4 regions of the Shewanella sp. SM55 genome follow, and region 2 is predicted to be linked to each of the others. Evidence: predicted binding sites of a transcription regulator. Region 2 holds the regulator's gene; each other region holds the start of a gene.
The links. Region 2 encodes MetJ, which represses methionine synthesis genes. Its sites were predicted from a motif close to TAGACGTCTAGACGTCTA; they were not measured.
Positions count from the first base shown of each region.

Region 1: a site for MetJ is predicted at 3,788-3,805, ahead of serA (phosphoglycerate dehydrogenase). Genes of this name have one in related genera too.
Region 3: a site for MetJ is predicted at 2,651-2,668, ahead of metH (methionine synthase). Genes of this name have one in related genera too.
Region 4: a site for MetJ is predicted at 5,674-5,691, ahead of msrA (peptide-methionine (S)-S-oxide reductase MsrA). Genes of this name have one in related genera too.

Region 1 covers NZ_JAKKRS010000008.1:22,089-30,156, forward strand. The annotation lists partial or broken gene L5L91_RS22735 (Hpt domain-containing protein) at 1-199, shown strand, start outside; gene L5L91_RS11600 (two-component system response regulator) at 248-1,264, shown strand; gene ygfZ (tRNA-modifying protein YgfZ) at 1,353-2,315, opposite strand; gene serA (phosphoglycerate dehydrogenase) at 2,470-3,699, opposite strand; gene L5L91_RS11615 (DUF2238 domain-containing protein) at 3,854-4,462, shown strand; gene L5L91_RS11620 (helix-turn-helix transcriptional regulator) at 4,857-5,522, shown strand; gene L5L91_RS11625 (curlin) at 5,697-7,202, opposite strand; gene L5L91_RS11630 (curlin) at 7,217-7,636, opposite strand.
Region 2 covers NZ_JAKKRS010000014.1:9,102-17,169, forward strand. The annotation lists gene L5L91_RS16415 (methyl-accepting chemotaxis protein) at 1-586, shown strand, start outside; gene metF (methylenetetrahydrofolate reductase) at 643-1,530, opposite strand; gene L5L91_RS16425 (bifunctional aspartate kinase/homoserine dehydrogenase II) at 1,748-4,141, opposite strand; gene metB (cystathionine gamma-synthase) at 4,153-5,316, opposite strand; gene metJ (met regulon transcriptional regulator MetJ) at 5,529-5,843, shown strand; gene L5L91_RS16440 (sulfite exporter TauE/SafE family protein) at 5,978-6,721, shown strand; gene nrfD (NrfD/PsrC family molybdoenzyme membrane anchor subunit) at 6,828-7,775, opposite strand; gene L5L91_RS16450 (4Fe-4S dicluster domain-containing protein) at 7,778-8,068, opposite strand, start outside.
Region 3 covers NZ_JAKKRS010000003.1:397,255-405,322, forward strand. The annotation lists gene metH (methionine synthase) at 1-2,526, opposite strand, end outside; gene L5L91_RS07055 (histidine phosphatase family protein) at 2,803-3,528, shown strand; cobalamin riboswitch at 3,750-3,926, shown strand; gene L5L91_RS07060 (ABC transporter ATP-binding protein) at 4,025-4,906, shown strand; gene L5L91_RS07065 (FecCD family ABC transporter permease) at 4,903-6,033, shown strand; gene cobT (nicotinate-nucleotide--dimethylbenzimidazole phosphoribosyltransferase) at 6,242-7,324, shown strand; gene L5L91_RS07075 (adenosylcobinamide-GDP ribazoletransferase) at 7,431-8,068, shown strand, end outside.
Region 4 covers NZ_JAKKRS010000006.1:213,194-221,261, forward strand. The annotation lists gene earP (elongation factor P maturation arginine rhamnosyltransferase EarP) at 1-448, opposite strand, end outside; gene fldA (flavodoxin FldA) at 534-1,061, opposite strand; gene ybfE (LexA regulated protein) at 1,116-1,388, opposite strand; gene L5L91_RS10300 (DUF2788 domain-containing protein) at 1,399-1,620, opposite strand; gene L5L91_RS10305 (alpha/beta fold hydrolase) at 1,722-2,498, opposite strand; gene seqA (replication initiation negative regulator SeqA) at 2,797-3,339, shown strand; gene pgm (phosphoglucomutase (alpha-D-glucose-1,6-bisphosphate-dependent)) at 3,413-5,065, shown strand; gene msrA (peptide-methionine (S)-S-oxide reductase MsrA) at 5,182-5,661, opposite strand; gene astE (succinylglutamate desuccinylase) at 5,992-7,026, shown strand; gene L5L91_RS10330 (thiamine pyrophosphate-dependent dehydrogenase E1 component subunit alpha) at 7,189-8,068, shown strand, end outside.

The DNA.
Region 1 (8,068 bases), on a different contig from region 2:
TTTAAGGGCGGCATTACAGGCCTTGCGGCAGAACTTAGATGATGCCGATGCCAGCGCAGTGGCAAAAATTGATGCCTTAAAGCCGAAGGTGAGTAGTGCGATGTGGCAAACATTAAGCCCCGCTTTATCTATGATTAACCAGTATCAGTTTGATGAGGCAATCGACTTAATTGACGATGTGATTACACAGTTAGGATAGAAAGCGGTAGCGCGAATTTATAATGCGTGACATTGAGTGGAGTTGTTAATGGAAAAAGCAACAATATTAGTCGTCGATGACACACCTGAGAATATCGATATTTTGATTGGTATTCTAGGTGATGATTACAAAGTCAAAGTGGCGATCGATGGGCCAAGGGCATTAGCGTTAGTGACAAAATCGCGGCCCGACTTAATTCTGCTCGATGTCATGATGCCAGGTATGAATGGCTATGAAGTCTGCAAGCTGCTAAAGCAAGAGCCGCTGACCAGCCATATTCCGGTGATCTTCGTGACCGCCTTATCTGAAATTGCTGATGAAGCCCAAGGTTTTGCATTGGGCGCGGTGGATTACATTACTAAGCCTGTCAGTGCGCCTGTCGTTAAAGCGCGGGTTAAAACGCATCTTGCGCTCTATGATCAAAAACGTCTACTCGAACAACAAGTTAAAGTTCGTACTCACGAATTAGAAGAAACCCGTTTCGAGATTATCCGTCGTCTTGGCCGTGCCGCTGAATACAAGGACAACGAGACGGGTCTACATGTTGTGCGTATGAGTCATTACGCCCGCATATTAGCGATAAAGCTCGGCTTACCGACAACCTTTTGTGACTTGATTTTTAATGCGGCGCCTATGCACGATATTGGTAAAATCGGTACACCCGATGCAGTGCTGAAAAAGCCTGGGAAACTTGATGCGCAGGAATGGGAAATTATGCAGCAGCACGCCGCCATAGGTGCAGAAATTATTGGTGAACATAGCGATCCGTTATTGCAAATGGCCCGTCGTATCGCCTTAACTCACCATGAGAAGTGGGATGGTTCAGGTTACCCCAATGGCTTGGTTGGCGAAGAAATCCCCCTTGAAGGGCGTATCACCGCGATTGCGGATGTGTTCGATGCGCTGACTTCGCAACGGCCTTATAAGCAGGCTTGGACGATTGAAGCGACTATGGAGCTATTTGAAAATCAAGCGGGAAAACATTTCGATCCTAAGCTGGTGGAGGAGTTCAAGCAAATCCTGCCAGAAGCAATTGCTATTCGAGATACTTATTTAGAAAATTAATGCTCGAAGTGCATTGACTAAGATAAAGGCGCCATTGGCGCCTTTATTCTGCTTCAATATTTTATACTAATCATATTAAATCAAAGTATTATGCTTCATCTAATGAGTAAGGCAGGGCTTGGATCGTTAAATGTGATTGTTCATCGTCGGCAAAACGTAGTTGAGTATCATTAGCCGTGTCATTAGGAAGTACGGCGGTTAACAAGACTTGGTTGCCGCGCTGTACAAACTCAATGATTTGACCGCCACGGCGAAAACTGTCTTCCATCGCGATTTCAAGGCCTGATGCTAGGTTGATTTGAAGATTGGTGTGACCGCGCAAAATATACAGGGCGCGTTTATTACCACCGCGATATTTCATTCGCGCTATGGTTTCTTGTCCCATGTAGCAGCCCTTGTTGAAGCTGATACCGTTAACCGCTTGTAGATTACACATCTGCGGTACGTACTGGCTGGCATGGCTGGCGGCAAGGTTGGGGTAACCTGCTGCAATCTCTAACGCTTGCCATGCACTGGCGTCAAATACACTCAGTTCCGATTGCGCAACTAAAGCTGCTGCGGCATCTGGTGTTAATACTAAAATAAAACGTTCAGCGTCTTTTAAAATCGCACCATTTTCAATGAGTGTGAGCTCTTGCTGAATGTCACCAAAATGTTTGTTCACGAATTGGCTTGCCTGTTCACCGGCAACCCCGAGCAGAGTCCATTCAGTGGATGCATTGCTTAAGGTGGCTTTACTAAACACGGCATATTTTTGTAACTGGGGTAAATCGACTTCGATGGCATCCTTTGGCATCAACATAAAGAGTGCATCTTGAATGGCAAAGGTTCTGAAACTGGCCAGCATTTTACCTTTAGGATCGCAATGGGCGCCCCAGCGCCATTGATCCGTGGCCAATGAGCTGATGTCTGTGGTCACTTGGCCATGGATAAAACTGCGGCCTTGTTCTCCAACGACTTTGATGAGGCCCAAATGAGATAAGTTGGTAAGCATAAGTGGAGGCAAGGTAGCGTCCAGATCCCAATGGGGCGTAGAAACTGAAATAGTCATAGCGAGATCCTGAAAATGAAGACGATGTGAGAGGCTAGATTGTAACGGAATTCCAGTTGGCTCAAAAGCATAAGGCGCACATATCTGTGAATGATCTGTGCGCCTTATTATGTGTGCTTTAGTCGATAGGCTTAAAGCGAGTGGAGTTTAAAGTTTAAAACAGCACGCGGGTACGTAATGTACCTTCAATGGCTTTGAGTTCAACTAAGGCTTCTTCCGCTTGAGTTGTGTCTACTTCCATCACGACATAACCAATTTCTGCGGTGGTCTGCAAATATTGGGCGGCGATGTTGATGCCTTTTTCCGAGAAGGCTTGGTTGATCTTGATCAACACGCCCGGACGGTTTTGGTGAATATGCAGCAAGCGCGAGGTGCCTTTATGCGTTGGTAATGACACTTCAGGGAAGTTAACCGCAGAAACGGTTGAGCCGTTGTCTGAGTATTTAGCGAGCTTACCCGCGACTTCGATACCAATGTTTTCTTGGGCTTCGGCCGTGCTACCGCCGACATGCGGCGTGAGTAGAACATTGTCTAAACCGCGTAGAGGACTGATAAATTCATCGTCATTCGATTGTGGTTCAACGGGGAATACATCGATTGCGGCACCTGCGAGGTGACGTTCTTTTAACGCAACGGTTAAAGCTTCAATATCGACTACAGTACCGCGTGATGCGTTGATAAAGATGCTGCCCTTTTTCATCGCCGCAAACTCGGCAGCGCCTATCATGTCTTTTGTTTGTGGAGTTTCAGGGACATGTAAGCTTACTACATCAGCTTGTGCTAATAGGAGTTCTAACGAATGGACTTGTTGTGCGTTACCTAGTGGCAGTTTGTCTTCGATATCGAAGAACACGACGCGCATACCTAAGGTTTCCGCCAGAATGCCAAGCTGAGTACCAATATGGCCGTAACCAATCACACCTAAGGTTTTACCACGCACTTCATAGCTGCCCGCTGCGGTTTTCATCCAGCCACCACGGTGAGCGATAGCGTTGCGTTCAGGGATACCCCGCATCAACATAATGATTTCGCCAATCACGAGTTCGGCAACACTGCGAGTGTTTGAGAATGGCGCGTTAAATACTGGGATACCAAGGGATTCGGCGGTGGCAAGGTCAACTTGGTTGGTTCCAATACAGAAACATCCTATCGCGATTAACTTCTCTGCACGTTTCAGCACCTCTGCAGTTAATTGGGTACGCGAACGAAGTCCCACAAAATGCGCATCTTTAATGGACTCAAGTAAGGCTTCATCGCTTAAGGAAGCTTTGTGGTATTCGATATTGGTGTATCCCGCACGTTCAAATACATCGACCGCAGATTGGTGGACGCCTTCCAACAGCAGGATCTTGATCTTATCCTTGTCCAGCGAATGTTTCGCCATGATATGGGTACCCTCTAATTAATAGAAATGTTTCTTATGATATGCTCACAACCTTCACCCACCAAAGTAGCACTTTTTTTGCTCAGTGTGGAGGGCTAGATGGCTAAAGTTAATATTCTAAATTTAGAACAATATCGCATAAGAGGAAGAAACATTGAATAACAAAATCGCATGGTGCGGTATTTACCTCTCAGTTTTGGTGTGGTCGGCGATAAAACCCGCAGATCCTTTCACATGGTGGCTCGAAGCCTTACCTGCATTGATTGCTGTACCGATTTTATTCTTTACTCGCAAACGTTTTCCACTGACACCTTTAGTGTATTTTCTCGTCTTAATACACTGCTGTGTGTTGTTTGTAGGCGCTCATTATACTTACGCTGAAGTGCCGTTATTTGACATGATTGCCGATTGGATGGGTTCAGAACGTAATAATTACGATAAAGTGGGTCATTTTGCGCAAGGTTTTATCCCAGCCATGCTCGCCCGTGAAATTATGTTGCGTAATCAAGCTGTCAAACCTGGGGCTTGGTGCGCGTTTCTTGCTACTTGTTTTGTGCTCGCATTTTCGGCGTTTTATGAACTGATCGAATGGTGGGTTGCCGTGGCAACCGGCGAAGGGGCTGAAGCCTTTTTAGGGACTCAAGGCTATGTATGGGATACCCAATCCGACATGTTTCTTGCCCTCATTGGCGCAATTGTCGCGTTAGCTTTACTGTCTCGTTTTCAAGATAAACAAATCGCGAGACTCAAGCAGAGGATTTAGCGGCTAAAAGTGGGTGATGCTCTCTGTTTGAGTTGTAAGACTTTCTTCCCTGAAATATATGGTGTGAGTGTGATGACATTGAGTTGTCATACTTTAGTGTTGTTATTGTGTTTTCTTTGTGTTGCAACTTTGGATTGATAACGTCATAGTTGGAAAGTATTAGGTGCTGGGCGTTGGCCAAGTAAAACGGTATTTTTGACTGTTATTCCATTTTATTGTGGTGAGTTAGTCGAACCTACTAGCATTAAACAGGGAATAGTACATTTGGGTGATGTTTTTCAATCGTTAACTAGTCAGAATTAACTAGGTTAATGGAATGTTGAAAAATCTAACTAAAAAGACGAGTCAAACATACCATTTTGCAATAGAGAATACTTTTCAGGGAGGAGAGTCATTGAGCACAATTAATGAATTGGTTTTTTTACACCAAATGGCCGCGCCATGTCATTTAGCGTTACTTGCTGAATCCATAGGTTTGAAAACGCGTATAGTAAAGCATGCGGCAGAACTGGATTTAGACAAGAGTCGCCGTAGTTTTTATCTGATCACCCAAAAAGGTTCAGCATTAGATAACAAAGGGATACCTCTGTTAGCTTCGCGATTAGTGTCACATTTTCCTGTGGCGCTGTATCAAGTTGAGCGAGACTCCTTAGACCAAGAATCTGCAATGTTACTCGGCATTCGAGGTATTTTATTTGCCGATCAACGTATGGATCTGATGTTAACGGGTTTACGTAAAATGGTGGCAGAGGAACTTTGGTACGATAGAACTTTGCTAAGCAAAATGTTTCGCCGTGTCGTACAAAAGTTAGAAGGTAATAATGAAATGCCCTCTGATACTGTGGCTATGCTGCAGATGCTGACATCCCGTGAACGCACTATCATTCAATTCGTATCGAGTGGTGCGAGGAATAAAGAAATCGCTCATAGGTTATGTATCAGCGAACATACAGTGAAGGCGCATATTTCTTCTATTTTCCGCAAGACCCAGTCTCGTAATCGGGTTGAGCTTTTACGTTGGGCGCAAACCTATCAAACTCACTTTGAGCTGTGCAGTTAGTCAGTTAAAGATATTGGTCGTTAGCTTTTCGCTTTGAGTGGTTAATGTTAATGATTACTAGCATATCAACATAGAAAAGCGGGAATGTTTATTTAAACATTCCCGCTTTTTGTTTAACACCCTTTTTATAAACCACCACCAAAGAGTTTAGCTGTGGTGGTTTAACAGTATTGACTAGTATTGCACTACAGTGGCAACGTTCATATTGCCTGATTGGTTCACGTTGATGCTGTTGTTAGTGCCCGCTTGAGAACCTAACACTAAGTTGTCATTACCCGTTTGAGTGATTGACAGGCTGTTATTGTCACCGCTAACGCCAAATGAATTTGAAGCAAATGAAGTGTCGTTATCGCCGCCTACCCAGTTACCGTTACCTGATTGAGTAATTTGCGCGGTGTTTTCATCACCTTCAATAATCAGGTCAATAACGTTAAGATCGCCACTTTGAAGTGCGCTGACATCGGCATTGTTGTTGCCAGCAACAGAAATCAATGTTTCGTTCTCAGCGCCATCTTGCTCAACATCAACTTCGTTATCGCTACCCACGGCATCTACATAAGCAAAGTTCTCATCGCCTTCTTGGCTAACTTCAATACTGTTATCTTCACCATCAGCGAAGGCAATGATTTCGTTGTTATCGCCTTTAGAAGATAAATCGAAGTCATTATCTGTACCGTATGCACCAAAGGTTGCGAAGTTCGCATCGCCTTTTTGTTTCAAGTCAACGTCGTTGCTATCGCCCCATACTTGGAACTCTGCACCGTTGACATCGCCTTTTTGAGTGATAGTAATATCGTTATCATCACCTTGGATATCGGCCACTAAAGTATCACCGATAGTGTTGCCGCTGCCATTTTGGGTAATATCGACACTGTTGTCATCACCCGTAGTCATAGCAAGATAAGCCGTGTTGCCGGTACCTTTTTGATCCATTGAAATATCGTTTTTGCTGCCCGCCAGTGCGTAAACGAAGCCTACATGGTTATCACCCTTTTGGACCATGTCTACTTTGTTGTTGTCGCCTGCAATACCCTTAGCCGCGCCAAAGTTGTTGTTACCCGCTTGATTAACAGAAACGTCGTTGTTGTTACCCACGTTAGCGGTTAAGTCGAGAGCGATTAAACCCGCTTGGTTGTTGTCACCGATTTGTGTGATTTTACCGTCGTTGTTGCTGCCTTCAACGCGAAAAACTGCAAAGTTAGCATCGCCTTCTTGCTCAACAAACACGCTGTTTTCAGCGCCAGTGATTTCAACTTGGCTTTCGTTGACTTCGCCTAATTGGTTAACGAATACCGTGTTATCGTTGCCAGTAACATCGCTACTGCTTTGGTTAAAGAAACCATCTTGCGACACATTTACATTGTTGTTGTCACCTACAACATTTGCACTTGCCACATGCCAGTCAACTTGTTGCGTTATTTGGACCTTGTTATCATCACCCGTTGAATTAATAGCCGCTTCATGCCACACACCGTCTTGGATGACGGTTGCGGTTTGATCTGTACCTGTTTGCACAACCGCAGCAGCGTTAAGGCCACCCGTTTGTGAGACTAAAGTGTCTTGGGCTTGGCCTGACTGTACTACGCTAATTTCGCTCACTGTACTGGCAGCAAAAGCTTGACCGCTTAAACCTGTTGCAATGGCCAAAGCAATAAGTGATTTTTTAGCTTGTGATTTCATGTGACGCTCCCTGTTTAATATTGAGTTATTGAGATTGCAGCACCGTCCGCAATCTGTTGAATCGAAAAGTTGCCGCTTCCTAGTTGGTTCAGTTGCACGAGATTGTCATTGCCAATTTGTGTCACTGAAGCCGTATTTTGACTGCCGACTTGCAGTAGTTGGACTTCATTGTTTGAACCAATCTGTGTGATTAGCGCATCGTTATCATTGCCCACTTGTGTTACATCGGCCTTGTTATCGCTGCCTGACTGGAACAGTAATCCTTGGTTGGCAGTGCCTTGTTGAACCAGCTCGATAAGGTTATCGCGACCGGAACGTTCCAGTAATGCCTGAAGGGTTACGGGTAACTCGTTGACATTCAGCTCTTGTGCTGAAGTCATACAACTACAGAGCAAGATCAGCGGCGCCAAAAAGCGTATAGAGGTATTTGGCACGGGTGACTCCTTGCATCAAATATCTTGGGCTGCTTAAAGCAACTTGCATCCCAAATTCAGACCTGAAGATACGAGTCCCGTTAATATGTCGCAATTGGCCAAACGGGTATTTATTCTAGAAAGGATTAACGGAAGGTAAATGATAGCTGTATTTATATCGTATTGATTAAATAGATTTTATATGTTTATTGACGTGTTTTTATTTAAGGGGTCTAATCTAGTTGTCCTAGTAGTTAAGTCGTATTTGTTGTGAAGCGAGTATTTGATTTTTAAACAATGCAATAACAAGTGAAGGGAAATACATTGACTATCGCGTTTACATTTTCTTGATAAAAAAGTACGCGTTTGTGCCAGCGAGAAACTGCTGAGGAGTTTAATTAACTGTAGCAACCTATGTCATTTACCCTGTGTGCAACAACAGGCTTCTTGTCC
Region 2 (8,068 bases):
CGCCATACTGGCCGAGGAAATAGCCACAGCAGCGAGTGAAATCAATGAATTAGAGCGTAATACCGCTGAAATCGATTCTGTACTTGTGGTTATCCGTAATATTGCCGACCAAACTAATTTACTCGCACTCAATGCGGCAATTGAAGCCGCAAGGGCGGGAGAACAAGGTCGAGGGTTTGCAGTCGTTGCCGATGAAGTACGCACTCTGGCGAGTCGCACTCAAGCATCTACGGCAGAAATTCAGCAGATGATCGAAGCGCTTCAGCATAAAGCTAAGTCTACAGTCAATGCGATGGAAACCAGCACCCGCACCACCCAAAGCTGTGTATCCCAAGTTCACCAAGCGGGTGAAGCACTCGAAGCCATTACCCATGCGGTTTCCACCATTAGCCAGATGAATATCCAGATCGCCAGCGCTGCAAATGAGCAATGTGCGGTTTCGGCTGAGATTAATAAAAATGTTAATAATATCAATGATATTGCGACAAATGCGACAGATAGTGCGGTACAAACCGCACGCGCTGGCGATGAACTTGCCCAACTCGCAGCCCGTTTAACAACTTTATTAGCTCAATTTAGAATTTAAACAAAACAAAACGCCGCATTCTCTGCGGCGTTTTTATTAGCTTATTTTATAAAGTTTTATTTAGGACGCACGCCTAAAGTGTGGCAAATCGCGTAGGTCAATTCGGCGCGATTTAAGGTGTAAAAATGGAAATCCTTCACGCCTTCGCGGGACAGCACTTTCACCATGTCGATGGCCACGTTTGCCCCCACCAATTGGCGTGTACCCGCATCGTTTTCTAGACCGTCGAATTGCTTATGTAACCAATTCGGTAACGACACATTGGTCATGCCCGCGAAACGTTTTAGCTGGGTAAAGTTAGTCACAGGTAAAATACCCGGCACAATTTCAACGTCGATACTGGCGGCAACGCAGCGATCACGAAAACGCAGGTAAGATTCCACATCGAAGAAAAACTGGGTAATGGCACGACTGGCACCCGCATCAATCTTGCGCTTAAGGTTGATCAAATCCGCCTGTGCATTGCTCGCATCTGGATGCACTTCTGGATAAGCCGCAACGGAAATATCAAAGTCAGCCACAGAGCGCAGCAAACGCACTAAATCCACCGCAAAACGGGTTGGCTTGGGGCTGCCCGCGGGTAAGTCACCCCGCAGTGCCACTATGTCACGAATGCCCGATTTCCAATAATGCTTAGCCAGTTCTAACAGCTCTTCATCGCAGGCATCCACTAAGGTTAAGTGCGGCGCGGCAACGAGGTCGGTTTCCTGTTGGATACGTTCAATCACACCATGGGTGCGGTCGCGCACACCTGAGTTAGCACCGTAAGTCACAGACACAAACTTAGGATTCAGCGGCTCTAAACGACGGATAGAGTTCCACAGGATCTGCTCCATTTCGGGGGTCGATGGCGGGAAAAACTCAAAAGAAACATTAATATCGCCATTAAGCTCAGACAAGCTCTGGTTCAGCGATTGTGAATGTTGTGCGTGATGAAAAGCCATGTGTATTTCCTCAACCGCCCTTGGCGCTACTCTTTGCTAGTATGAATTAGTTCAAATGGACGTTTGGACGTCTACATGTCCATATACTAGAGAAACTGAGATGTAAGTCAAGCCAAAAAATACCCATAAACCGCATTTAATCTCGGTTAATTCGATAGATTTATTCTAGCCAATAAAAAAGGACTCGAATGAGTCCTTTAAGAGGCTTGATATCGCGTTATTCCTGCAGCAGATCGCGACAGATCTGAGTCAGATCCGACTGCACTGCCGCCGCTGTCACTTCGCGTCCAGCGCCCGGTCCACGGATGATCAGCGGATTACCTTGGTAGAAGACACTGCGGATCACAAACACATTATCACCAGGGGTTAAGTTGGCGTAAGGGTGATGAGTATCAATCCACTGCAAACCCACTTCGGCCTTGAGCTCTGGGCCGCTGTTGTCTAAGGATGCCACATATCTGAGCACCTTATTTTGCTCCGCCGCCGCACCATACTGTTGCAGCAGATCGGCATCTAACTCGGCAATGCGGGTGAGAAATTGATCTAAGGGAATATCCGCCAAAGCGGCTGGTACGAGTGAGCGCAGCTCAATATCTTCAAGCTCGATTTCAAGGCCAATCTCACGGGCTAAGATAAGCAGTTTACGCTGCATATCACGGCCGGAGAGATCGTCGCGGGGATCGGGTTCAGTAATACCTAAGCCTCTGGCTTCAATCACTAATTCTGAAAATGGCTTACTAGTATCGTATTTCTCAAACAACCAACACAAGGTGCCGGAGAAAATCCCGCCCACCGCTTCAACGCTATCACCGCTGTTACGCAGATCATTTAGCGCATGTTGGATAGGTAAACCAGCGCCACAGCTGGCGTTATAGCGCCAAAACAAACGACGATTACCCAGTTGCTGCTTTAACTCTCGATAGAAAGGCAGTGGACCCGAGCCCGCAAGTTTATTCGCGCTCACCACATGGATGCCACGCTCGAACAGTTCTGGATATTGCAGCGTCAAACTGGCGCTGGCACTGATATCTAAGGCCACCAGCTCATCGCAATTAACTTGCTCTAATTGCTCGAATAAATGTTCATACTGCCAAGGCGTTGCTTCAGTATTAAACTCTGTTTGCCACGCGGCAAGATTAATCCCAGTTGATTTAATCAAGGCTTTACTCGAACTGACTAAACCGACTAACTCAACACTGGCTTCGAGTTCATGGTCTAGTGAGGGTGAAACCGACTTAAACAGATCGATCCAAGCCTCACCGATATTACCCACACCGAGCAGCAGGACGCCAATGCGTTTACGCGGGCCAGCGCAGCGACGGTGGACTTTTTGGGTTAACAGATTCACCTGTGACTGGGGCACTAACGTCACTAAACTTAAATCGCCACTGAACAAAGGTTTAGCATCACGGCTCAGTAAACGGGCGAAGCTGCGGCGATAATGTTCGGCGTCGGCACTTACTAATGCAACTAAACCAAAATCTGTGTTGATCTGCTGCTCGCTGATCCCTAATGCTTCTGCCTCGGCATCGAGTAATCTTTGAACTTGTTTTTGATTCTCAGCGGTATAGGCAAGTTCAACCCTTTGATGGGCAGAGGTCCAATGGGCCAATGGCGTTAAACCCGCGGCAATCAATAAATCTAATAAACGAGTTAACTCCCCTGTGAGTTTAAAGCCGAACAGGACAACAGCATTGAGGTTAGTCACCACAGGCGCGCTCGCCGACGAACTGTGGGGCGCGATCAAGGTAAAGTCGGTGTGGGATGCATAACTTGAGCGTACCGCTAAACTCACTTCGGTATTAAACAAAGGCTGCAGAGTGCGCGAATGTAATACTGGCGAGCCTAAACGCGCGAGGCGATCGGCTTCGGCAAGTGACATGCTTTTCAGTAACTTGGCATCGTTGATTTTATTAGGATCGGCGTTGAACACCCCTTCCACATCGGTCCAAATGGTCACGCGCTCGATATCGGCGAGACTAGCAATCAGGCTGGCACTAAAATCTGAACCATTACGACCAAGTAACAAGGTATCGCCACGCTCGTTAGCGCAGATAAATCCTGTGATCACTAAGCGTTCATTGGGATGCGCAGCTAATAGGGCTTGTACTTTAGCGCGGGATTCCTGTACCCGAATTTGTGGCACAGCGGCTTCATCGGCCACTAAAATTGAACAGGCATCCACATGGCTTGCTGCCACGCCAGATTCGCGCAGCAGCGCCGCCATTAAACGTGCCGACCAACGTTCGCCAAAGCTCACCACATGGTTGATTTGGTATTCATTGCGCTCATCTAAGGACAACAAGCTGATGAGTTGCGCTTTATCAGTGGCCAAACGCTCACGCAGATCGCGGGCTTGTTCATTCGACAACAACTGCTCAATCAACCCCTGTTGGTAGCTGATCAGCACTTGTAATTCTTCTTGCCATAGCTGACCCGCATCACGCAGCGCTAATAATTTATACAGGAAATTCGTGCTCTTACCCGCCGCAGAGACCACCACGAGATCATCACTATGACCGTGGGTTAACAGGATATGGGCGACTCGGCGATAACAATCGGCATCCGCTAAACTGGAGCCACCAAATTTATGTAAGTGACAACGTGCCATCTATTATTCCTCTACTGACAAGCCGCAACGGCGGCTAATCCTGCTTGAATATCTGCAACTAAATCGGCGGCATCTTCAATACCCACCGATAGACGCAATAAGGTGTCTTTAATGCCTGCCTCAAAACGCGCCTGCGGCTCCATGGCTCTGTGGGTCATAGTGGCGGGCACGGCCACTAAACTTTCAACGCCACCTAAACTTTCCGCCACGCTAAATAAGCTGAGTGCACCTAAAAAGGCCACGACTTCGGCCTCACCGCCTTTGAGTTCAAAACTCAGCATAGCGCCAAAGCCCTGTTGTTGCTTGGCCGCAATGGCGTGGCCTGGGTGATCCGCAAGCCCTGGGTAATAGACTTTACTCACCACAGGGCTTTGCGTTAATACCTCAATAATACGCTGGGCATTGGTTTGATGCTCGCGAATACGCACCGCTAAGGTACGCAGGCCGCGCAGGGTCAGATAACTGTCGAAGGCTGACCCCGTTAAGCCTAGAGTGTTCGACCACCAATGTAAGCTTTCGCCGATTTGCGCGTCTTTGGCGACCACTGCGCCGCCGACCACATCGCTGTGACCATTGATATATTTAGTGGTGGAGTGGATAACGATATCCGCGCCTAACAATAGGGGTTGTTGCAATATCGGCGATAAAAAGGTGTTATCGACCACCACCAGCGCGCCGACCTCATGGCTCGCCTTAGCAATAGCTTCGATATCTACCACACGCAATAACGGGTTCGATGGGGTTTCGAGCCACACCATCTTAGGATTCTGCGCAATGGAGGCGGCTAACGCTTGGCTGTCGGTTTGGTCGACCACAATGAGCTTAAACTGGCCTTTCTTCGCCAAGTTGGTAAATAAACGGTAGGAACCACCATAGCAATCATGGGGCACAACTAATAGGTCATCGGGGCCGAGCAAAGTAGTCACTAAGGTGATGGCCGCCATGCCAGTGCACGTCACTATGCCAGTGGCACCCTTTTCTAATTGCGCTAATGCTTCGCCTAAAATGCAGCGCGTTGGGTTGCCTGAACGACTGTAATCGAATTCGCGGGGATTTTTATGACCATCGAAGGCGTAATTAGTCGACAAATAAATCGGTGGCACAACTGCGCCATATTGAGTATCGCTTTCGATACCCTGACGCACTGCCAGTGTGGCTAATTGACGCTCTGCCATGGGTGGACTCCTAAATTCGATAGACTGATAGAGATGTCTGGACGTCTAAATGTACCTAAGCCCAACGCCATCGTCAATAGGCGTGAAGACGTTTAGACGTCTGAACATAAAGAAATCTGTTTGCAATCACAAAGAAATAGTAGCAATAATTTGACTGTTCTTTGTAAGGGTTTAAAATCTGCCCCGAATTTAGCGTTATAACAGGTGAGTCAATGACTGAATGGAATGGGGAATACATCAGCCCCTATGCTGAACATGGCAAGAAGAATGAACAAGTAAAAAAAATTACTGTGTCTATTCCGCTCAAAGTGCTTAAGGTCCTCACGGACGAACGTACTCGTCGTCAGGTCAATAATTTGCGTCACGCCACCAACAGCGAGCTGTTGTGTGAGGCATTTTTGCACGCCTACACTGGCCAGCCATTGCCCAACGATGAAGATCTGTCAAAAGATAACCCAGACAGCATTCCCGCCGAAGCCAAGTTGTTGATGGATCAAATGGGAATCGAGTGGGAAGACATGGAATAGCGACTCGTCGCTTTCAAAGTCATATCACAGTGCTCATCAATAGGGATCGTTAACGATCCCTTTTTGTTTATACCCAAGCGACTTCAAACTTTAAATTTCACTATCTTGAGGTGGTTTGGGATATAGGAAATCCTATGTTTTCTATGATAGATCCACAGACACTCGCCTTAGCCTCGCTGGTCGTGTTTCTGGGCGCCTTAACCCAAAGTCTGATTGGGTTTGGGCTTGCGGTTGTCGCCAGTCCTTTGCTGTATATCGTCGATCCACAACTTGTACCTGCGCCTGTTATTGCTATGGGTTTCTCCATCGCCCTGCTGACCTTAGTGCGTGAACGCGGTCACTTAGAATTCAATGGCTTGCAATATGCGCTCCTAGGTCGCGTGCCCGGCGGTTTTATCGGCGCGAGCCTGTTGCTGTTTGCGCCTCAACCTATACTCGGTTTATCCATCGCCGCCATTGTGACTGTCGCAGTGATCCTCAGCCTGTATAAATTCAGCCTGCCAGTGAATAAGAAAACCCTCTTCGGTGCGGGCGTGGTTTCAGGGATCTTCGGCAATATCGCCGCGATTGGTGGCCCGCCGATGGCGATTTTATTGGCAGGCAAAGATGCCTCGCAGTTTCGTGCTGCCCTGTCGGCCTTCTTCATTTTTAGCTCCATGATTGCATTGATCATTTTAGCGATCACTGGCTTATTAGAATTAAAACATCTGTGGCTGTCGTTGATGCTGCTCCCCTCAGTGATTTTAGGTTACTTAGTCGCAGGACGATTAGTGGGCCGTGTCGATAAAGAGAAGACAAAGATGGCGACGTTAGTCCTGTGCAGTATCAGCGCCTTAGTGCTAACGGTGAAGTCGGTTATTGAGTTATTACCCCAATAAGCGTCCTGCTTGTACTGGCAAACCTTCTCAAGATTCAAACAATAAAAAAGCACTGACATTGCCAGTGCTTTTTCTTTATCTATCAATATGTAAAGCTAGATTACACTCAGCTTAAATAGCTTTGCCCTGCGTACACAATAAAGTGTCTTAAGGCGAGTACGCCCGTTAAGCTCGCACAAGCCACCATGATCATCGCGCCCTTAGTGTGGCGAGTCGCGGCGGGTAGCAGCATAAACAGCAATGGAATACCAAAACCTATACCGACAACGCCTATCCAGAACACGCTTGCCCATAACCCAGAAGTTAACGATGCTAAGGCCGCAGCCGCCGCGCCGCCCTTGAAGTACAAGGCGCAGAACAACATGAACAGGAACAGGATTTCAATCGCCATCACAGGCAATTCTAAACCGTGCATCTTCACTAAAGTTTTGTCGTGGCTGTCAGTCTTAAACATCAGCAACGCCAGTACCGCGTTTGCCGCAGCGCCCGCCGACAAACCTGACACTAAAAACAGCGCAGGCAGTACCGCAGTGTTGAGCATAGGATAGGCATTCATCGCCGAAATTAAGAAGCCAGTGTAAGCCCCTACGCCAATGGCGAGGACAAACAACAATACTTCAATCAGCTTTCGAAATGGCATAAGTAACTTAGCGATAGGTGTTAGGAAACCCAAACCCCATTTTGGTAAGTCATCCCGCAGCACAATAATGGCGTACGCAAAAGCTAAGGGAGAATACGCCAGCAGCGCCAGCACCCCGATTGCCATCACAGACTGGAAGTTATAGTGAATTAAGATCAACCAGAAGTGGAATGGTTTGGTTAAGTCAAACACTAAGCAAGCTAGACCTAAGCTAATTGCTACAGGCCCAATAATGGCTGCCGCCTTAAGAATGCTGCTTTCAGCTCCCGCGCTGAGTTCCTTATTCGCCCAGCGCAAACCAATGCCAATCAGTAAACTGCCCGCGGATAACCCCGCCATAAACAGGTAAACGGCGATGACCCAGTGCCAAGTGACAGGATCATATTGCGCCATGTCGCCCCAAGTATTGTTCATAATCAAATCCCCCCTCTTTTGGTAGGAACGCGATATACCCTAGGTTTAGTGCCCAAATGGGTTTTATCTTGGTAAGTGATTTTAGTGTTGAGCATGATGGCCACTTCACTCTTAGGATCATTGGCATCACCAAACACTAAGGCATCGGTTGGACACACAGTCACACACGCTGGCTCTTCACCCCGAGCTAAACGACTGTCTTTACAGAAGTTACACTTATCCGCCGCCTTGGTTTCTGGGTTCATAAAGCGCACTTTATATGGGCACGCTGCCACACAGTACATACAGCCGAC
Region 3 (8,068 bases), on a different contig from region 2:
GGTTAAGCCTTCACGGTGGAAGGTTTTCACGTTATGCACCATCTCGTCCAGACTCGGAGTGATGAGGCCCGACATGCCGATGATATCGATATTGTGTTCTTTCACCGCGTCGAGAATTCGCTCCACCGACACCATCACACCTAAATCGAATACCTCAAAACCGTTACAGGCGAGCACTACGCCGACGATATTCTTGCCGATATCGTGCACGTCACCTTTTACTGTCACCATCAAAATCTTGCCATTAGATTGGCCTTCGACCTTTTCTAGCTCGATATAGGGGTTTAAGTAAGCCACGGCTTTTTTCATCACCCGCGCCGATTTTACCACCTGCGGCAGGAACATTTTGCCCGAGCCGAATAAGTCGCCGACTACGTTCATGCCGTCCATCAAGGCGCCTTCAATCACATCCAGCGGACGTTTCGCTTCTTGGCGAGCGGCTTCGGTATCTTCATCGATAAATTCGGTAATGCCTTTCACTAGCGCATGGGATAAGCGTTGGCTCACCGGCCAGCTGCGCCATTCTAAATCTTCTTTCTTGCCCACCTGCGCGCCATCACCGCGGAATTTCTCTGCGATTTCAAGTAACTGCTCGGTATTGCTTGAGCCTTCAATTGGGCAGGGCAAGTTAAGCACCACGTTTTCGACCCGCACTTTTAGCTCAGGATCGATATCGTCGTAAATGGCTAATTGGCCCGCGTTGACAATGCCCATGTCCATGCCGACTTTAATGGCGTGGTACAGGAATACCGCGTGAATCGCCTCGCGCACTGGGTTGTTACCGCGGAACGAGAACGACACGTTCGACACGCCGCCCGAAATCATCGCGTGGGGCAGGGTGGCTTTAATCGCTTTAATGGCATCAATAAAATCGACGGCATAGTTGTCGTGTTCATCGATACCCGTGGCAATCGCAAAGATATTCGGGTCGAAGATGATGTCTTCGGGCGGAAAGCCGACCTTATCGACCAGCACCCGATAGGCGCGGGTACAAATTTCGATTTTACGCGCTTTAGTGTCGGCCTGACCTTGCTCATCGAATGCCATGATAATGGCCGCCGCGCCGTAGCGTTTCACTAAGGTGGCTTGCTCGATAAACTTGGCTTCGCCTTCTTTGAGGGAAATAGAGTTAACTATGCCCTTGCCTTGAATACATTTGAGGCCAGCTTCAATCACTTCCCATTTAGAGGAGTCGATCATAATAGGTACGCGGCTGATGTCGGGTTCAGAGGCAATCAAGTTTAAAAACTTGTGCATGATCTCGGCGCCATCGAGCATGCCTTCGTCCATGTTGATGTCGATGATTTGCGCGCCGCTTTCAACCTGCTCGCGGGCGACATCGAGCGCTTGCTCAAACTTGCCTTCTTTGATCAGCTTTAAAAACTTAGCCGAGCCTGTGACGTTGGTGCGCTCACCCACGTTAACGAACAGGGATTGGGCGTCGATAGTCAGTGGTTCCAAACCGGCTAAGCGGCAAGCTACGGGAATATCGGGCAACACGCGCGGGTTATGTCTGTCGACCGCTTCGCGGATCACGCGGATATGTTCAGGCGTACTACCACAACAACCGCCGATAATATTGAGCATGCCTTCGCGCGCCCAATCTTCGATCACATTCGCCATGTCTTCTGGGGTTTCATCGTAACCGCCAAACTCGTTCGGCAGGCCTGCATTCGGATGCGCCGACACATAACACTCACTGATGCGGGATAATTCTTCCACATAGGGGCGTAATTCTTTTGGCCCAAGTGCACAGTTAAGACCGATAGATAAGGGCTTGATATGACGAAGGGAATTGTAAAAGGCTTCGGTCGTTTGGCCAGTCAGTGTGCGGCCAGAGGCATCGGTAATGGTGCCCGAAATCATGATTGGCAATCTGTCTTTTGAATGCTGACCGAATAAGTCATCGAATACCGATTCAATCGCAAACAGCGCGGCTTTGGCGTTTAAGGTATCGAATATGGTCTCGACCATAATGATATCCGCGCCGCCTTCAATCAGTGCCTTAGTGGATTCTTTGTAAGCAATCACTAACTCATCGAAGCTGACGTTGCGGTAGCCTGGGTCGTTCACATCAGGGCTAATCGAACACGTACGGTTAGTGGGGCCTAACACACCGGCGACGTAGCGTGGAATGCCTGTGGCAGCAAAGGCTTCATCACAGGCTTCACGGGCGAGGCGCGCGCCGACTAAGTTAATTTCGGCGGACAGCGACTGCATGTCGTAGTCTGCCATGGCGATGGTGGTGGCGTTAAAGGTGTTGGTTTCAATGATGTCGGCACCGGCGTTTAAGTAGTCGGTGTGAATTTGTTTGATGATGTGAGGCTGTGACAACACCAAGAGGTCGTTGTTACCTTTGACATCCGTATGCCAATCTTTAAAGCGTTCGCCGCGATAGTCCTCTTCTTCCAGCTTGTAGCCTTGGATCATAGTGCCCATGGCACCGTCTAAGATCAGAATGCGCTCTGCAAGCTGTTTGCGAATGTCTGCTAATATTTGGCTGGCTTTGGTTGAGGGTATCGTCATAAATAATTACCTTAAATACAGCTAAGTTAAGTCCAAAAATCGGCCATTGTTATGCTAAGTGCATTTTATTGTCGTCAGCCGACATTTTTTGAATACTTGTTCTTAAAAATTTGCTTTGGACATTTAAACGTATAGACGTCCATAATACGCGACTTATGATTGTCAGGGCAAGATGAAAGTCAAAGGCATTAGGAGCGAGAATCGAGAATCGAGAATCAAGAATTTAGGCACTTGGCTTGAGTTCCTAGCATCTAGTCCCTAACTAAAAAGGCATATATGAAACAAGTTCGGTTGTTATTGTTACGCCACGGTGAGTGTGAAGGCGGCGCTATTTTGCGGGGTCGTGTGGATGTGCCTTTGAGTAAAAAGGGTTGGCAACAAATGTCGGCAGCAGTTGAGTCACAGGCCAGCGTGTGTAGCGCGATTTATAGCTCGATTTCACGCCGCTGCGCCGATTTTGCCCACGCTTTTGCCGCCGAGTTGCATTCGACGGCGGCACTGATATCTGAGTCAAGGCCATTGCAGGCGCAGTGTTTGTCGGGTTTACAGGAAATTGATTTTGGTGATTGGGACGGTTGTCGGCTCGATGAACTGTATCAACAAGAGGGCGAACGCTTAGCTGCGTATTGGCAAAACCCTTGGCAAACTCCGCTGCCTAATGGTGAAACTATGGCAAGTTTTGAGTCGCGGGTGAATGGGACGATTGACCAGATACTCGCCGCCGAGTTTGAACGATTGACCCTTGACTCACATAAAATGGGTAATGAAAACAGTGCCGTTAATGAAACCGCTGACAATATGCCAGCCACTCAAGTGTGGGTCGTGACCCACGGCGGGGTGATCCGTCACTTAATGGCGCGTGCCCTAGGGGTTGAACGGGCGGTGGGGTTTTATAGTCAACTCGATTTACCCGTGGCGGCCGTGGTGAGCATTAATGTGCTGCAAGATGAACAGGGTGTCTGCTATTGGCGTTTAGATTGGCCTAGTGGGCGCAGGTGTTGAGGCCTTATTTCACTATCTCGGCGCTATCATGTAGGCGTGATCGTTTGGCGAGAATAAGCTGACATGAAAATATTCTGATTTAAACAGCATTGCCTAATGGTATAGATGTAGGATAATGCTTTTCCCTGACGTTTGAACCAGATAGCGTATTACATGCGCAATGAGTGATAACGTCGCAGAAATAGGTGTTGGGAATAGACTCTCTTTGTTCGAATCGCTCCGTTGTTTTAATTCACAGTGGCGTTGTTAACAAAGAGCATATCAACCCAAACATAATAGGGAATCGGGGAACTGCTCGTCAGTCAGCCCGAACTGTGCCCGCAACTGTGAGTAGTGAAAAAGATCTCGAATCTTCTTCCCTACGAGTCAGGAGACCTGCCTATTTCTGTTATCGCTGCGTGCAGCCTTAGTTCTCGAGCGGGTGACTCGAGGGAGCAGATGACAATATGCACAACCTTTTTTATACAGGTTTGGACTCGATAGGAGCGCCGCTTAGGTGAAACTTTCCGCAATCCAAACTAATAGCCCCGTGAATGACAGTGACACTAACCCGTCATTGAGCCCGTCAGTCGCGCTCAATGTGAGCCAGTTGAGCTGGTGTATCGATGGCAAAACCATACTTTCCGATATTAACTTTACGCTGCCAACGGGGCAGATGCTGGGGCTGATTGGGCCTAACGGTGCGGGCAAGTCTAGCTTGCTGCGCTGTTTGTATCGGTTTGTTCGCCCAACTCAGGGCAAAATTACCCTTTTTGATCAAGATATTGAGCGCTTGTCGCCCAAGGCGTTTGCCTGTCGCGTCGCCGTAGTACAGCAGGATACACCGCACTATTTTGACCTCACCACAGAGCAATTAGTCAGCATGGGCTTAACGCCCCACAAGGGTATGTTCGATACCAATTCGAGCTGTGATATTGAGCGTATTGCTAAGGCTTTAGAGAAAGTCGGCTTGAGCCATAAGATGCACCAACAATATGAGCACTTATCTGGCGGTGAAAAGCAACGCGCCTTGATTGCCCGCGCCATAGTGCAGCAGCCGCAGCTTTTAATCCTCGATGAGCCAACGAACCACCTCGATGTGCGCTATCAAATTCAAATCCTCGAATTGGTGCGTAGCCTTGGCATCAGCGTGATTGCCTCTATTCATGATCTTAATTTAGCCAGTGCCCTGTGCGACAGTTTGCTGTTGATCCATAACGGGGACGTCAGCGCTATGGGGACGCCAACCGAAGTATTAACCGAGGCGCGAATTGGCGATGTGTTTGGCGTGTGTGCTCAGGTATCGCCCCATCCACAACATAAAAAGCCCTTAATCAGCTATTTTTATGGTTATCACCATGTAGATCATGGCCTGAATGAGCGAGGCGAGGGCGGATGACTCTGGGGAGTAAAAAATATTTCATCTCATATTTGGGGCGTATCGTGACACCGTTGACGAGACAACAACTGATGCTGCTCGTATTAGGTATCATCACTTTGATAACGCCTATTGCCGCGACGAGTTTTGGTGCGGCGAACATCAGTTTTACGGATGTTATTCAAGTATTTATCAATAAAGCGACGAACCTCACTCAAGCCAATGGCATGACTGAGCGCATTGTGATGGAGCTCAGGTTGCCGCGCATTTTACTGGCTTTTGTGGCGGGAGCGGGTTTGTCACTGGCGGGCAGTGTGTTGCAAACCGTGACTCGCAATCCGCTCGCCGATCCCTATTTGTTTGGCATTAGCTCTGGCGCGTCCTTTGGCGCTGTGGTGATGTTGACCTTATTCACTGGCTCTGGATTTTTTGATAATGCGGGCATGGCGGCACATTCTGGGCTTTTTAGCGGTTCGGGTGCCTTGTCTGGATTACTTTGGTTTAGCTTGCCCTTGGGCGCTTTTATTGGCGCGAGTTTGTCGGTGTTGATAGTGCTTGCTTTGTCAGGCTTAGGGCTCAATAGCCAAGTGGAGCGCATGCTGCTCTCTGGTGTGGCGACCTCCTTTATGTTCGGCGCATTAACGAGTCTGCTGCTGTATTTCGCCAGTCCGCAGGCGACAGCCTCTGTGCTGTTTTGGAGTTTAGGCAGTTTCGCTAAGGCCAGTTGGTCCTTGTTAGTACTGCCGACACTGGTGATTGGCGCGAGTTTATTCATTATTTTAGGCATGAAACGGCAGATCATGGCGTTGCAGGCGGGGGATGAAACGGCGCATACCTTAGGGGTGAATGTGCCTAAGCTGCGTCTCAATATGTTGCTGCTCTGCTCCTTGATTACCGCTATTTTGGTGGCTACCTGTGGCGGTATCGGTTTTGTCGGGTTAATGATCCCCCACACAGTACGCATGCTGTTCCCCGGTCGTCAGCCGATTTTATTAACGGCGTTGGTGGGCGGATTATTTATGGTGTGGATTGATGTATTAGCGCGCTGTTTATTGGGTAATCAAGAGTTGCCTGTGGGCATTATCACGGCCGCCATAGGTAGCATGTTCTTTTTGCTGATTTTGCGTAAGCGTAGAGTCATGCCGTAAATACAAGGTCATGCCGTAGGCACCTAGTCAGGACGTAAACCCAGAGTTAAGTCGTCATCCTAGAGTCATGTCGTAAGTGCAGACTGACGGGATAATCAGTATTTCTGTTGATATCCCACCCGCGATTGGAAATGCACAATTGGACATGTTCGTCATAAACGCGGGATGCGTTGTGGTTATTTAATGTAGATTACAAAGTGGAGTGTGGATGTCTCAGTCAGCCGTGTCTTTTCAAATAAGCCCTGTGAGTAAAGCGCAGGATCTGGTGATTCTGCAGAAAATTGATCTTAAGACTAAGCCGCCCGGTGCCTTAGGTCAGCTCGAATCCTTAGCCTTGCAGATTGCCCGCGTGCAAGCGACTGATTTGCAACAAACGGGGCAGCCACAAACGGATGTGCTCAAAATAGTCCGTCCAACCATGTTAGTGTTTGCGGGGGATCATGGCATTGCCGCAGAAGGCGTGTCGATTGCCCCTAGCGAAGTGACTCACCAAATGGTGCAAAACTTTGCCCATGGCGGCGCGGCGATTAACGTTTTTTGTCGGCAGGTGGGCTTTAAGCTCGAAGTGATCGATTGCGGTATGTTAACGCCAGTTGAAGGGGTTGAAGGCATTATCGATCAACGTCTTGGCGCGGGCACAGGGGCGATTCATTTAGAACCCGCGATGGCGCTGGAAACCGTCGATAAAGGCTTTGCTATGGCGCGCGATTTGATTGAACGTCACCATCAAGCGGGTTGTAACTTAGTCGCCTTTGGTGAAATGGGCATAGGCAATACCTCCTCTGCTGCGGCTATTATGGCGGCGATTATGCAGCTGGATGTGATTGATTGCGTTGGCCGTGGTACTGGCATTAATAGCGAAACCTTAGAACGTAAACTGATGCTGATTGAGCTCGCGTTATTACTGCATCAAAGCGCCTTAACTGGACCTAAGTCAGTGTTAGCTTGCCTAGGAGGCTTTGAAATTGTGCAGATGACGGGAGCTATGTTAGCTGCCACTGAACGTAAAATGCTGGTGGTCGTGGACGGTTTTATCGCGACAGCGGCGGCATTAGTCGCGGTGCAAATCGCCCCCAATGTGCGTGATTATTTGATTTTTGCCCATCAATCCGATGAGCAAGGTCATCTGCGAATGTTAGAATTTTTGCAAGCTAAACCTTTATTATCCCTAGGGCTAAGGTTAGGCGAAGGTACGGGTGCAGCCTTGGCGTTGCCGCTTATTCAAGCCTCAGTAAATTTTTACAATCAAATGGCGAGTTTTAGTGATGCGGGGATTGAGGCTGTTGTATGATGTGCTCTGCTAAGTCGCTTATTTTACTTATTTAAAATAATAGCTTTTTAGCCAACCGTTTTAATTTTAAACCTTGCAGCAAGTGTGAATTCACTAAGGATGCTTTATGTCAGAACGCGAAAGCTGGCACAAAGAGATAGATTTATTTTTAGTTGCCATGGGCTATTTTACCCGCATTCCTATGCCTAAGTGGGTCGAAGTCGATAGCGATAAGTTGAATAAGGCCAGCCGTTATTTCGGTCTCGTCGGTCTTCTGGTCGGTTTGTTAAGCGCCATAGTGTTTTGGCTGACGCAGAACTGGCTCCCCGCCGGCGTTTCTGTTCTTTTAGCTATGTTGGTTGGCGTCTTGCTCACGGGCGGATTCCATGAGGATGGCCTCGCCGATACCTTCGACGGTTTTGGCGGGGGTTGGACGGCTGAAGACAAGCTGCGGATCATGAAAGACTCGCGCCTTGGCAGTTATGGCGCACTGGCGCTGATGTTGGCCTTGCTGCTGAAATGGCAGTTGCTAGTCGAGTTGGCTCTGTACGATCCTGTCGTGGCGGGTTCAGCACTTATCGTCGCGCACACTGTGAGTCGTGTGGTATCAGCCAGTATCATCTTTAGTGAAAAATATGTCCGCGATGACGAAACCAGTAAGTCTAAGCCGCTATCGCAACATCAAGGCATTAATGAGCTGCTTATCCTGATCGCCAGCGGCGTATTAGTGCTGTTATTCCTCAAGGGGTTAGCGGCATTGTCATT
Region 4 (8,068 bases), on a different contig from region 2:
AGAAATACTTCTTCAAACCATTGGCTTGTAACGATGGCAGACCATGGCAGCCTTCAACCCAATCCTCTGCGCTTAAATACTCTAAATTCAGCCAAACAGGTACAGATTTTGGGGCGTTCTGATGTAAATAAGCCAGCTGCGCTTTTACCTGTTCGGGGAGTTCACAGGCAAAGGCTTCGATGAGCACAGCTCCTGCGACAAACGCTACAGGCAAAGGCTCTTTCCAATGAATAATATTCACACCATTGAAGGTTTGAGTGGCTTTTAGTGGATCGAGTGTCGGTAAGATATGGGAGAAGCTTGCGAGGTCGTCGACCCACAAATTAACTGGAATGTGGTACTCATTAGCCATTTGTTTGGCTAAACGCCAAGTGACGCCAATATCGCCATAGTTATCGACGACGGTACAAAAGATATCCCAATGGGTGGAGCTGGGTGTGTTGGTCATGAGTGTGGTATGTCGTTATTCTTAGTCAGAAATATATGCATAAAAAAAGCGGCGTTAAGCCGCTTTAATCAAATGGTTAACAGAATTAATCTTCTAATTCAGCTAAACACATTTCTTCGTAAATTTGCTTAACCCAAGCATCAACACGTTCTTCAGTCAGCTCTGGTTGGCGATCTTCATCGATACCTAAACCAATAAAGTGGTCGTCATCGACTTGACCTTTAGAGGCTTCAAAATTGTAGCTTGCAGTTGGCCAATGGCCGATGATAATACCACCACGGGCCTGAACAATATCGCCAACCATGCCCATGGCATCGAGGAAGTACTCAGCGTAGTCTTCTTGATCACCACAACCAAAAATAGCGACAAGTTTGTCAGTAAAATCAATTTGCTCTAATTCAGGGAAGAAATCATCCCAGTCACATTGCGCTTCACCGTAATACCAGGTCGGGATGCCGAACAGCAGCAAGTCATACTCTGCAATCTGTTCTTTGGTACTTTTGGCGATATCTTTCACCTCAACCATTTTTTTACCCAGTTTTTTCTGGATCATCTTGGCTACAGCTTCGGTGTTACCTGTGTCGCTACCGAAAAAAAGACCTACAGTTGCCATTGTCTATCCTTTAATGTCTAGTTCACTTATTAGGTTAATCTTGCTGGTACTCGTTCAGCACTCAACTTGTTGCTGAAGAATTAATTCGATTAACTGGCTACGGCTGATGTTACTGGCCAATGCCTGCTCATTCAAGGCGTCATACAAATCTTGTGACACCTTTAACTCTATTCGCTTTAATCCGTTGGCTTTATCGCGCTGGATTTGATTGCGTTTGTTGACCTTAAGCTGTTGGCTACGGGACAAAGGATTGCTACGTGGTCGGCCCCGGCGCTTTTCGTTGGCAAAAAGGTCAATAGTGGTTCTGTCTGTCGCTTCTTTTGCCATGTTCTTATTGTTAACCGATCCCTGAGCCTTCCCAAGTGATCTGGATAATACCTTTTACAATAAACCCGGCGCAGCCGAGAAATAACACTAACCAAACAATAAATCGACCAAATTTTGGCACGTTACCTTGTTTAAGCACATCGTGGATGGCCATGCCGATAAAGAAAAATATCGAGGCAAAAAACAGGTTCAGGCCGATGGTTTCAATTTGTTCCATGTACTGAGATAACATACTTTCTTAGTCCTTGAGAGTGTTCTAAGGCCAAAAGAGGCGCGAATATATCACAACAAGATGGCGGCTGCCATATGCTTTCGGTCGAGTTTGCTGCTGATTTACATTGAGTGTTTGTCAATAAATTCAGACACGATCCGGTTAAAAATGGCGGGTTTTTGCGCATGCAACCAATGACCACATCCTTCAAGTGTTTTTGCCTGTGCCGCGGGGAATTGCGCCATGATAGCGCTTCTGTGCTCGCTAGTGACATAATTTGAGTCGCCGCCGCGAATAAACAGACTTGGTCCAGCATAGCTTTGTACTGGATTTAGTGTCTGATTTTGCCAGCCAATAATATTAGGATAACAAGCCTTTAGGCCACTTAAGTTCATTTTCCAACGAAAGCCAGTATCCGTGCGTTGTAGATTTTTGAGTAAAAATTGTGCCGTTGCTTCGTCAATACCATTGTCAATTAAGTGGTTTAGGGCAAAGCGTCTGTCGGTATGGCCTTCTAAGGGCAGACTTTCTAATGCCGCAAACACTGTATCGTGTCTTGGCTCATAGGCGACAGGGGCGATATCGGCTGCCACCATGCTGATAATGCGCTCTGGAAAGGCTAACGCCGTCGCCATGGCGATTTTACCGCCCATGGAGTGACCCACAATATGGGCGCGTTCAATAGCCAGTTCGTCGAGCAAGCTGATCATTGCAGTGGCGAGGCGAGGGTAGTCCATTTGATCCCAATGCTCACTTAAACCATGATTGGGCACATCGACACGAATAACTTGATACTGATTTTCTAATACTTGCCCTAGACCTTTGAGGTTATCTAGATTACCGAACAAGCCGTGGATCAAGAGCACTGCGGGTCCTTGGCCTGTGGAAACAAAGTTCATGGTGATTCCTGTTGGAGATTTTTAGCTTAGCGTGACGCGAATTGTGCCCTTAATGCCGTTGGCTTGACAAGTCAGTTGCCATTTCTATAGTGGGGGCGGCCAGTAACTTGTGTGCTTTTTCGGCAATTGTCGATTAACTGCTAGTTTGCTGTGCTATTTCCCGCACTTTTAGAATAATGGCGCTTTATCAGATTGATAGAGATAGATACACTGGTAACAGATCGCAATGATCTGCCCCGATCGCTGTGGTACACTTTTTTCGGTTAAGCCTGTCGAATAACAAAGGATAATTAAGGTTATGAAATATATCGAAGTAGATGAAGAGCTCTATCGTCATATTGCCAGCAAAACAGAACGAATTGGTGAGAGCGCCTCTGACATTCTTCGTCGATTACTCGGCCTGTCCGTCGATGCGGTCGAACAACCCCAGCCTTTGGCGATTAGCCAACCGAGCCTTGAAGCTGAACCTATTCAGCCCATCGCGGCGCAAACAGTGCCAGCAGTGAATGATTTTAGTCGCTTAGTCGATGAACATCAGTTATCGCAGCAAAAAGGCGCAGTAGGTCGTTTTCTGTTTTTGCTCGAAAGTTTGTATCAATTAGCCCCAGAGCAATTCTCACAAATTTTGCAGATCCAAGGGCGCGATCGTTTGTATTTTGCTCGCTCTAAGGAGGAACTGCTCGAAGCGAGTGCTTCGGCTAACCCAAAAGAAATTGGTGCAAGTGGTTTCTGGGTAACGAGTAACAACAATACCGCCAAGAAACGCACTATTTTATCGGAAGTTTTAGTGCAATTTGGTTGTGATGCGACAGTAGCTGCGGGCATCGCCGAGCGCGTTTAATCCGCGGGTGAGCCTGGTTAGTACGACATTTTTCTACTTTTTCTAATTGTAATTGAGTGCAGGAGAGCCATAGGTGGCAATACATCAAAGGGCAGGACAAATCGCTAATCAGACGGATCTGGTCAATATTCCAAAACTGATGAGCCATTATTACAGCATCACGCCAAATATGGATGACGTACAACAACGCGTCACCTTTGGCACTTCTGGGCACAGAGGCTGCGCTTTCAATGGCAGTTTTAACCAACAACACATTTGGGCGATTACCCAAGCTGTGGTTGACTACCGTCAATCGGCAAATATCGATGGGCCGCTGATCCTTGGGATTGACACCCATGCGTTATCCTATGCGGCCTATTTGTCGGCAATTGAAGTGCTTGCGGCAAATAAAGTCACAGTGAAAATCCAACAGAACGATGGATTTACGCCTACGCCAGTGGTTTCCCATGGGGTGATTTGCGCCAATCGCGAAGCCAATATTACGGGTGCGGCATTGTCCGATGGTTTGATCATTACGCCTTCCCACAATCCGCCTCAAGATGGTGGGATTAAATACAATCCACCCCATGGTGGACCGGCCGAAGGTAATATCACCGCTTGGATTGAATCGCGGGCCAATGATTACTTGCGCCAAGCGTTAGCTGGCGTGCAAAAATTAGTGTATGCCGAAGCGCTGGCATCAGGCTATGTCAACGCCATTGATTTGATCACGCCTTATGTGGCTGATTTAGAAAATGTTATCGACATGCAGGCGATTGCCAACGCTAAGCTGCGTATCGGCGTTGACCCGCTCGGTGGTTCAGGGATTTTCTATTGGGCACCGATTGCCGCGCGTTATGGGCTCGATATCACGTTAGTTAATGATAAGGTTGATCCAAGCTTTAGCTTTATGCCGCTGGATAAAGACGGCAAAATCCGCATGGATTGCTCATCTCCCTACGCGATGGCCGGGTTACTCGCCCATAAAGAATCCTTTGATTTATGCCTTGGTAATGATCCCGATTATGACCGTCACGGCATCGTTTGCCCTGGTACGGGTTTGATGGATCCGAATCATTATCTTGCGGTCGCTATTGATTATTTACTGACACACAGACCAGATTGGAGCGATACCTTAGCCATAGGTAAAACCTTAGTATCGAGTGCGCTTATCGATAAAATCTGTGCTTTCCACGGCAAAAAGTTACTCGAAGTGCCTGTGGGCTTTAAGTGGTTTGTCGACGGTTTAGCCGAAGCCACAATCGCCTTTGGCGGTGAAGAGAGTGCTGGCGCGGCATTTTTACGCCGTGATGGCAGCACATGGTGCACAGATAAAGACGGCTTCATTTTAGGATTACTTGCCGCAGAAATTCTTGCGGTGACAGGTAAAACCCCAGGTCAGCGTCACCAAGAGTTAGTAAAACAATTTGGCCAAAGTTTCTATAAGCGTATCGATAGCCCAATCAGTCTTGAAAACAAAGCCAAGTTTGCTTTGCTCAATGCCGATACCTTAAATGCCACTGTGCTTGCAGGTGAGACAATCGAAAACGTGTTAACCCATGCGCCAGGCAATAATGCGGCGATTGGCGGCATCAAAGTTACCACCGCTAATGGGTGGTTTGCGGCGCGTCCATCGGGCACTGAAGCGTTATTTAAAATCTACGGCGAAAGTTTTATCAGTGAGCAACATTTGGCTGAGATCATCAAAGATGCGCAGGCATTAATTGATAAGGCGCTAAACGCTTAATGCAGTAGTAGGTTTAGCTAACGTCTCAAAATAAAAAACGCACTCAGATTTGAGTGCGTTTTTGTTTGTGTCTAATTCAGCTGTGAGTAGTTGATCTAATACTGATTTGACCGTATTTAGTACTCGATATGACAACTCGGTAAGTTATTCTTATCGATGTAATTTTGATGATATTCCTCAGCCACATGGAACTGTTGAAGTGGCACTATTTCAGTGACGATATGGCGTAATCCCCAACGGCCCGAGCGGGCAAAAGCTAACTTTGAGGCTTCGGCGGCCGCTTTTTGCTCACGGTCGTGGAAGAAAATGGTGCTGCGATATTGAGTGCCAATATCTCCGCCTTGCATGTTCAGACTCGTAGGATTATGGTTTTTCCAAAATACATCGAGCAAGTCTTCATAACTGACAAGGGCGGGATCGAATTCCACTTGTACCACTTCGGCATGGCCCGTTTTGCCTTTTTTGACTTCTTCATAGCTCGTCGCCGCATTATTGCCGCCCATATAGCCGCAGGTGGCATTCGATACGCCGTTCACTTGTCTAAAAAAATACTCTACGCCCCAGAAACAGCCGGCACCAAAGGTTGCTAACGCCATAATTAAACCCAATAGAAGTCTAGATGGCTAAGGATTGTGATGAAACTTGAGTGCAAAAGCAAGCCTCAAGCTGGAATATTTATCATGGGAAATTCTTAGGGAATGTCCTAAGAATTTAACAATCAGCTTAGTTGAATGTCATTCCGCTTAAAACTGGGTCTTACGGCAATAAATGTCTGAGAACAGCACTAAAAACATGTGTTAGTATTGAAGCCGTTTTTTAGGTGCGAGTGAGACTAACCGCGGTGAGATAAATGCTTAAGTGGTTATTACTGCCTGTACTTATGCTATTGCGCCAATACTGTTACACATCATTATAAGGAGAATTCTGTGTTACAAGCTCTGTTAGATTCAAAGGATTTTTTAGCGCTCACCTTAGCCCACCCTAAACAGTTCGATGGCGAATTTTCATTTAACTTAGGCGATCATACTCAAGTGGAAGTGTGGGATACCGGTGTTATTGTTTTCGAACCAGTAAAGAATGAAGGAAAAGATATTGTGCTTTCCTGCGGTGTTCACGGTAACGAGACCGCGCCTATTGAACTCTGCAATAGCTTAATTAAACAACTTCTACAGCAAAAGATCATCGCAAAGCAGCGCACTTTATTTCTCATTGGTAACCCATTAGCGATTAATAACGGCACGCGGATTATTGACGAAAACATGAATCGTCTCTTTAGTGGTGAGCATTCCAATCCACCAGGGTTAGTGAACCCTGAGCGAGTTCGCGCGAAAAAACTCGAAGCCTATGTCGATCGTTTTTATACTGCGGTTGCCGATGGACGTCAGCGCATCCATTATGATCTGCACACGGCGATGCGCGCCTCGAAGCATGAAAAGTTCGCTATCTATCCCTATCGTCCTGGGCGCGCCTTTAGCGGCGAGCAAATTATGTTTTTAGCCGCAAGCGGCGTCGATACAGTACTTTTCCACCATGAACCGACCACGACCTTCAGCTATTTTTCCTCTGAACGCTACGGTGCCGATGCCTTTACCATTGAGCTTGGCAAAGTGTATCCCATGGGGCAGAACGACATGACGCGTTTTATCGCCACCCATGAAATGTTCATGCGCTTGATCACCGCTAAGCCGTTGGCGCTGGATGCATTTGATGCCGATAAGGTTAACTTGTACCAAGTGTGCCGCGTCATCAATAAACATTTCGATGATTTTGAATTTACCTTCGCAACTGATGTCGAAAACTTCAGATCTTTCCCGAAGGGCTTTGTTTTAGCGCGGGAAGGTGGGCAAGAAATTAAAGTGGAACATGAGTTTGAGTCTGTCGTGTTCCCTAATGCCAAAGTGCCTATTGGTAATCGCACTGTGATTTGCCTGATCCCTGCGGTGAATGCGGACGTGCGTTAGGCTTGTAAAGCAATATATACATGCGTGGCAGGGATAACTTGTGGTTTGAGCTATGCCAATGGTTGATAGGTAGTTTACGTTAACGTAATGTTCGTCGGGCATATTCGTATAAACAGACGCATCAAAACGCTTTGATGCGTAATGAGATAACAAGAGCACAATATGAGCAAAGCAACACTCAACACTGATACAGTGCACCGTGTCGGCTTCTTGGATAAGGCATCGCTACACATTCCTATCCTTCGAATTCTACAAGCCGACGGCACCACTTATGAAACCGCGGTTTTGCCTGTGATAGATGAAACCTTAGCCACTAAAATTTACGATACCTGTGTATTCACTCGGGTACTTGATGAACGTATGCTTGGCGCCCAGCGTCAAGGACGCATCAGTTTCTACATGACCTGTACGGGTGAAGAGGCGGCGATTGTTGGCAGTGTGGCCGCACTCGATCAAGAAGATGTGATCCTTGCACAATATCGTGAGCATGCGGCGCTGCGTTATCGCGGCTTTACCACTGAACAGTTTATGAATCAGATGTTCAGTAACGAGAAAGATCTTGGTAAAGGTCGCCAAATGCCAATCCATTACGGCAGTGCGGCATTGCATTATCAAACGATTTCGTCACCGTTAGCCACGCAAATCCCGCAGGCGACTGGTGTGGGCTACAGCTTAAAAATGCAAGGTAAGCGCAAAGTCGCGGTTTGTTATTTTGGCGAAGGCGCTGCATCGGAAGGGGATTTTCATGCTGGCCTAAACATGGCCGCGGTACTGAAATGCCCAGTGATTTTCTTCTGTCGTAACAATGGCTACGCCATTTCTACCCCCACTGAAGAGCAGTTTGCTGGAAACGGTATTGCCAGCCGTGGTGTCGGTTATGGCATGCACACCATTCGTGTTGATGGTAATGACATGTTGGCCGTGTTAGCCGCAACTCAGCAAGCCCGCGCCTATGCGATTGAGCATAATGCGCCTGTGCTGATTGAAGCCATGACTTACCGTCTCGGCGCACACTCTTCTTCAGACGATCCCTCAGGTTATC